DNA from 2 places in the Paenibacillus sp. TSM33 genome. Region 2 is predicted to be linked to the other one. Evidence: riboswitches for the same ligand, from Rfam matches in the RefSeq annotation. Region 2 holds a riboswitch; the other holds the start of a gene.
What was found. A riboswitch is a leader RNA that binds a small molecule or an ion and turns the genes downstream of it on or off. The one in region 2 is predicted to bind cyclic di-AMP.
Positions count from the first base shown of each region.

Region 1: another riboswitch for cyclic di-AMP. It lies ahead of ACN6NF_RS06460 (hypothetical protein); the one in region 2 lies ahead of ACN6NF_RS13035 (3D domain-containing protein).

Region 1 is NZ_JBLZXB010000010.1:563,756-567,394, forward strand. Features, by position in the region: gene ACN6NF_RS06445 (urease accessory protein UreF) at 1-425, opposite strand, end outside; tRNA gene ACN6NF_RS06450 (tRNA-Leu) at 688-770, shown strand; gene ACN6NF_RS06455 (glutathione peroxidase) at 920-1,405, opposite strand; cyclic di-AMP (ydaO/yuaA leader) riboswitch at 1,876-2,047, shown strand; gene ACN6NF_RS06460 (hypothetical protein) at 2,161-2,556, shown strand; gene kdpF (K(+)-transporting ATPase subunit F) at 2,742-2,819, shown strand; gene kdpA (potassium-transporting ATPase subunit KdpA) at 2,965-3,639, shown strand, end outside.
Region 2 is NZ_JBLZXB010000017.1:258,986-262,624, reverse strand. Features, by position in the region: gene ACN6NF_RS13045 (ABC transporter substrate-binding protein/permease) at 1-751, shown strand, start outside; gene ACN6NF_RS13040 (amino acid ABC transporter ATP-binding protein) at 738-1,460, shown strand; cyclic di-AMP (ydaO/yuaA leader) riboswitch at 1,704-1,872, shown strand; gene ACN6NF_RS13035 (3D domain-containing protein) at 1,879-2,547, shown strand; gene ACN6NF_RS13030 (polysaccharide deacetylase family protein) at 2,749-3,555, opposite strand.

The DNA of each region.
Region 1 (3,639 bases), on a different contig from region 2:
GTTCCGAGGAGGAAGTTAATCCAAGTGTGGACAGTAGCGAGTGTGCCAATTGCATTGTATTGATTGAGTGCGTCTTTCAATTGATCAAATGCAAGCCAAGGATAAAGAGCTTTGGTGAGCTTGAGCAGACGCTGGCCTGAAAGTCGTGACTCTTTTACATACTGCGAGGAAGGATGCTGGGTGTACAGCATTTTATCAATAAGGGCGATCCGCCAACTGTCATTCTGCTGGATGGCTGCATACAGACTTTTGATGGCCATGCCGTCAAGGGTTGTAATTTGAGGGTACCAATCGTCTCGCATGTAATGTTTAAGATCCTGCAGACTGTTCAAGTGTCCGTTACGAAAACGTTCCTCCAGTCCATAATAACGGGTAAAACCACCAATGGGCAGGGAAGGGTCCAACAATAATGCGTAGTTTAGCAACCGGTTACCTTTATGCAGAATGGTTCGCCTCCTTGAAGTAAATATTTGTGTAATGTTATTTAACTTGAATATTGATTTGTAATAAAAAATCGAACATTTATGTAATATATATTTACACTTAAAGCTCTATTGTGTCAAATTAAATAATTTTATTGCTTATATATGTTAAATAAAATTACATTAAAAATAATTATAATATTCTTGTTTACAAATTGTTGCTGAGAGAGTATAATAAATCTGTTGCCTCAATACATTATGACATGCGGTCGTGGTGGAATGGCAGACACGCTATCTTGAGGGGGTAGTGGGCGTACGCCCGTGGAGGTTCGAGTCCTCTCGACCGCATTATGTGCAATACCCAGTTAAAAAAGCATCCTGACACGTTTTACGTGAAGGGATGCTTTTTTTGTTAAATACTTTTCATTATATCATCCCGTCACAGAAACGGTCGTATGGGCAACGGACTGCTCGTTAACTGTAATGAAGAAAGATTGTCAGTATTTCTGCAAAAGCTTCTTAATATCTTCTACAAGCTTATCTGGAGTGGTTTGCGGCGCATAACGCTTAAATACGTTACCTTCTCGTGTAATTAAGAATTTAGTAAAATTCCATTTGATCGCTTTGGAGCCTAATACTCCTGGAGCAGTGTGGGTCAGGTAGCGAAATAGAGGATGTGCCTGATCACCGTTCACATCTGTCTTGGCGAACATGGGAAAGGTCACTCCGTAATTGATTTGGCAAAACTCGGAGATCTCCTCGCTGGAACCCGGCTCTTGTTTGGCAAACTGGTTGCTGGGAAATCCCAAAATTTCAAACCCTTGTTCATGATACTGGTCATATAGTTCTTGTAGCGCCTTGTACTGGGAGGTTAACCCACATTTGCTGGCAGTATTCACGATAAGAAGAACTTTCCCTTCGTATGTGGATAACGGAATTTGTGCCCCTTGTAGGGTCTGTGCATCATATTTATATACGCTCATGATATCCCTCCTCATTCAATATTCTACAATTAAATTGCGAACAACTCAACAAGGGGTTGCAAGTTCAGAAGAGTCTAAGTCTACAGGCATTGTGCTATTGTAAAATCGTATTTTGTTCAAAACGGTAAATCGCACTTCAAATGGAGCAAGTTGAGGTGTTTCTTCTCACAAAAAAGGGTTCATTCGATAATTATCTAGTACATATAGCGCATTTTCTTTCTTTTTTATAAATAAAGGGCAACCGTACCATACCCTAGGCCAATATTGACATGCCTTTCATTTTCAAAAAGGGGTGAAATAGAGAGTTTTAAAGAGATAGGAGAAGCATATGTTGTTTGTAAGCGTTATCCTTAATCTTCTATGCTCTAAAGGGTGATTTATAGCCTTGTCATTGAGCTTTACAGTCTTCCTTGCACGGGTGTATGATTCAAGACGTAATTTCAAATTAACAACAATGAAGCAACAACGAATTGTCTAAAGCGCTGAATTTTGCAGTTGCAAAAACGGGGGAACCAACGAGTATATACTGCTTTGCAAGCCGTGTGTCTCATGGGGTGAATTTTCCGGCCAAGTGCCGTAAATAGGGCGACTCTCACGTCCGAATCCGACAGCTAACCTCGTAAGCGTACAGGGAGAGGCAACAAACCGCCGTGTGCAGCCATGGTTTATTTTATCATGGAATGTATGAAGCCGGAGGAAGCCTTTTTCCTTCGGCTTCTTTTTGTTGTCTTTTTATACCGGGAGAGGAGCTACTGATGGAAGGTCGGTTAATTATTGTCACTGCACCGAATGAAGCGGGCAGAAGTTTTGTGAAATTGCTTATGTTCAAAAAATTGGCGTTTGCAGTTCTCACAAATAGCACCCAGGAGGAACGACAGCTCAAAAAAATGGGTGTGGAGCACATTGTGCGCATCAATACGATGCAAGCGGGAAAATGGAATTTTCCTAAGAAAGAAATTGGTAGTGTGTATTTGTTCGAAAACAGCTTGAATCTAACTTGCCGTTTCCTGCAAATATGTCGGCCACTAACATCAGAATCGATCTATGTTATTACGCACGGCTGTAATCCACAAGGAATTTATCGGGGATTGGGAGCGGACCATGTGATCTACACATTGAACGGAGAGGTGGGTTTCCTGCTGAACGGATAAGCACTTATAACATAGCTGGTTTTATGATTTTATGATGGAATCGGAAATAACGATCTGAGGAGCGATATGGAGGGTATGAACATGATGGATTTATACATGCTGCTCGTAATGGCTGTGAGTTATGGAGTGATACTGCTGTTTGTACGCTGGTGTGACGCGCAGACCTCAAAAGGAGGGCGAAGAGGATGATCGTTGTGCTAGGGCTCACGGCTATTGTGTTCGTGTATTTAATCTACGCACTCCTGAATCCTGAAAAGTTCTAGTCAACTATAGGATCGAGCAGGCAGGAACAGCAGATCAAGAATGCAGCATCAGAGGTGCAGATTTTCGCAAACGTGTGCACTCAATGGATGATCTGAATCAGGTCTGTTGTTCCAAATGCAGGAGCATTTTAAGGAGGAATAGAGGATGGAGCTACTGCAAATTGGAATTGTGATCGTCATATTGTTGCTCTTGATAAAGCCGATGGGTACCTATATGTATCACGTATTTTCGAATGAACCGAATCGGACAGATCGGATTTTTGGTGGAACGGAAAAGCTGATTTATAAAGCTGTAGGCTTGAAGAAACAGGACAGCATGCGTTGGACCACGTACGCTATGAGTTTCATTGCAACCAATGTGGTGCTTGCGGGGATCAGCTACCTGCTATTGCGCTTGCAGGCTATACTCCCGGGCAATCCGGTTGGGAACAGTAATATGGAAGCATCATTGGCCTTTAATACGGTAATCAGCTTTATGACCAATACGAATCTCCAACATTATAGCGGAGAAAGCGGGCTTACGTATCTGACACAGATGGCGTTTGTCACGATGATGATGTTTACTTCGGCTGCTTCAGGGTTTTCGGTTGCTGCGGCTTTTATGAGGGGATTGACGCGGCGCGGTGAAGGGTTGGGTAATTTTTTTCAAGATTTTATTAAAGCCAACATACGAATTTTCCTGCCGCTTGCCTTTGTACTTACGCTAGTGCTGGTTGGGTTAAAAGTACCGCAAACGCTACAGCCTACGGCGGATATTACGACTTTAAGCGGTACACAGCAGCAGATTGCTATGGGACCCATTGCCTCATTGGAATCCATC
Region 2 (3,639 bases):
AACGTTGGCTCGCCTGAAAGCGGACGGTTCGATTGAGAAGTTTTCTACAGAAGCGAGTGCACTGTCTGCAGACCGACAAGTTTCTTCGAATAGCATTGTAGATATATTTTTGAAATATCGCAGTTTTTACGCTACGGGTATCGGCTACACCCTATTGCTGTCTGCGCTCGGAGTACTGTTCGGGTTCATTATTGGCCTGATCATATCCTTGCTGCGGATGAGTGGTATTCGTATTATCGAGTGGCTAGGTACCGCATATGTAGAGATACTGCGCGGCACACCTATGCTGGTGCAGCTTATGATCATTCATTACGGAGTTGCTTTGACGTTGGGTGTTAATTTTACGCCACTCCAGTCCGGTATAATTACATTGTCTCTGAATAGTTCGGCATATTTAGCTGAAATTTTCCGTGCTGGTATTCAGGCCGTAGACCGTGGACAGATGGAAGCTGCCCGCTCGCTCGGGATGGGACGAGGCAAAGCGATGCGACACGTCATTTTACCGCAAGCATTTAAATCTATATTGCCTGCTATTGGTAATGAGTTCATTACGATCATTAAAGAATCTTCTATTATTTCGACCATTGGGATGGTGGATATTATGTATCAAGCCCAGGTCATTAAGAATATTACCTACGAAGGCTTGAGTCCGTTCGTAATCGCAGCCGCTATTTATTTTGTAATGACATTCAGCTTATCTAAGCTGTTGGGTTTATGGGAAAGGAAGTTGAGAGCCAGTGATCACCGTTAAACAACTGCGTAAATCATTCGGTAAGAATGAAATTTTAAAAGGCATTGATATAGATATCGCCAAAGGTGAAGTTGTCGTCATTATCGGCCCGAGTGGTTCGGGGAAAAGTACGTTTTTACGTTGTATGAATCTGTTGGAACAGCCAACAGAAGGGGAAATCTTGTTTGAGGGTGAGCCGATTACGGCCCGTGGTCATAATATCAATGCGACTCGGGAGAAGATGGGGATGGTTTTCCAGCATTTTAATCTGTTTCCGCATAAAACAATACTGCAGAATCTGACGCTTGCACCAACGCAGGTGAAAAAGCAGTCGGGGAAAGAAGCGGAGAAAATTGCGCTGGAGCTCCTGCGGACCGTGGGTCTTGAGGATAAGAAGAATACCTACCCGAACCAGTTATCTGGCGGTCAAAAACAACGTATTGCGATAGCACGTGCTTTGGCCATGCAGCCGCATGTAATGCTGTTCGATGAGCCTACTTCTGCCCTTGACCCTGAAATGGTTGGAGAGGTTCTGGACGTGATGAAGAAGCTCGCTGAGGGCGGCATGACGATGGTGATCGTGACGCATGAAATGGGCTTTGCCCGTGAGGTAGGGGATCGAATCATCTTTATGGACAACGGTCAAATTATAGAACAAGGTACGCCTGAGCAAGTTTTCGGTACTCCAAGCCATGACCGTACCCGTGATTTTCTTGCTAAAGTGCTGTAAGAAAATGCTTTTATGAAATATTAACAAAGCCCTTCTCGTGATAATGTTTCACGGAGGGCTTTTCTCTTTTTGTCACCATATCTCCATATTTTCGTAACAAAAAACCGATTTTTGATGACAAAATTGTAATGAGTATAGTATGATGTTCAAGGTTCCCAACATTTTCATGCAGATAAGGTTACAAAATTGTGATATTATGCAGTAAGCCAAAACTTACCGGAGCAGCAGCAATGATAACAAATGCTCAATGCTGGGCTCAAACCATGGGAAGTGCGGGGGACGTAACAACGGCAATTATTCCAATGCGTCATAAGATGTTGTGGAATATGCCTAGGGGTGAATTGCACAAGCATAGGGCTTCTCCTGAGTCCGAATCCGACAGCTAACTTCGCAGGCATAACAGAGGAGGTACATAGCTTTGAAACATTTAAAACATATTGGAAAAACCATGAAATTTGCGGTACTTGCCGCAGCTATTGCAGGACTGGCCCAGACAGCTGGAGTAACAGATGCTGCTTCGCTTCATACTGCCAAAGAAGGCGATACCTTCTTTTTGCTTGCTCAACGTTATGGGGTATCGGTAGATGAGTTGACGAAGGCTAACCCTGATATTGCGTCCAACAACATATATGCAGGTCTGCAAATTAAAGTTCCAGACGAAAAAAGTGTGAAGGCGGCTTCGGATTCGAAGCCACAGCTTCTTACGGAGAAAGCACCAGCGAATGAGAGACCTACAATTGAAGCATGGGGCAAAACGTTCAATTACAGTAAAGTAGTTGATGTTAAAGCAACAGCATATTCAGCCGCAGCTGATGAAAATGGCAAATGGGGTGCAGTCGATTACTACGGCAATCCGCTTAAACTAGGTACAATTGCGGTAGACCCGAAAGTCATTCCTATGGGAACAAAGGTGCTAGTTACAGGCTATTCCCATCCGGGCTTGCCAGACCATTCTTTTGTGGCCGTTGCCCGTGATCAGGGCAGCGCTATTACCGGAAAGCGGATTGATATCTTTATCCCTGGCAACAAATCATTCGTGAACGATTTCGGTTTCCAAAATGTGAAACTGTACGTCATTGATAAATAGCAGTGTGCATATGTTTGATTTCATTAAACATAATAAATATTATGTAAACTTAATATTATAGCACACAACATATAACTGGGACGACTTCTTATCAGGTCTAGTCGTTTATCGTAAAAAAAAGGCTGTCTTACAAGCAGAAACATTCTGCTCGTTAAGGCAGCCTTTTTACGTTGTTGGTATATACGAGGCTTAGACATACTGTTATTTTCGTTCCGATGTGTGAAGTAGCCGGGGGACTGTGACAAACTTGTAGCCCTTAGCTTTTAAAGAGTGGATTAGACCCGGCAAAGCTTGGACAGTACCTTGCAAGTTGGAACTTTGACCTCCACCTGCATGCATTAAAATTATGGAGCCAGGTCCGGTAGCCGGGATCACGTTGCGCTGAATCTGTGTTTTGCTTAATCCCTTCCAGTCTAGAGAGTCCACATTCCAATTAACGATCATGTACCCATGACGACGTGCCCACTGGATTTGAGGCTCCGTGATTTCACCATAGGGTGGTCGTATCAATCTGGGTCGAAAACCTGCGCTGGCTTCTAAAATGCGTTCTGTTTTAGTAATCTGGTGGCGAAAGCGTTCTGGTGTGGCCTTCCTGAAATCCGGATGAGTATAGGAATGGTTTCCTATAGCATGACCCTCGCGGATGATGCGGCGTATGATCCCCGGATGCTTTTCCGCACGATGGCCGACGATAAAAAAGGTAGCTTTGATACCGTTTGCGTGTAATACGTCCAAAACCTGCGGCGTATACCTTGAATCGGGCACATCATCAAAGGTTAAGGCAATTTGGCGGGTGTGCGGGCCGCACATTTTAAAAATGTCCGCATGCTTTTTTCGTAGCATTGCTAATGTTGGAACAGCTCGATCTTTACTTTGATATACCGAAGTAGCGGCAGCAGCTTCCTTGGGATGGGGCGTTCCGATGTTGGGAGACGTATCCGCGTGAACGGGAAAACTTGAAAATGCTAGTAACAGTGCTAAACATGGCAACACTCCCCTGTACCGCATTTATATTCCCCCTTTCCGTGCGTGGTACCTAGTGGTGCTCTCAGCTATTATGTACCTGTCCTATTAAAATTATGCTGGTGATTG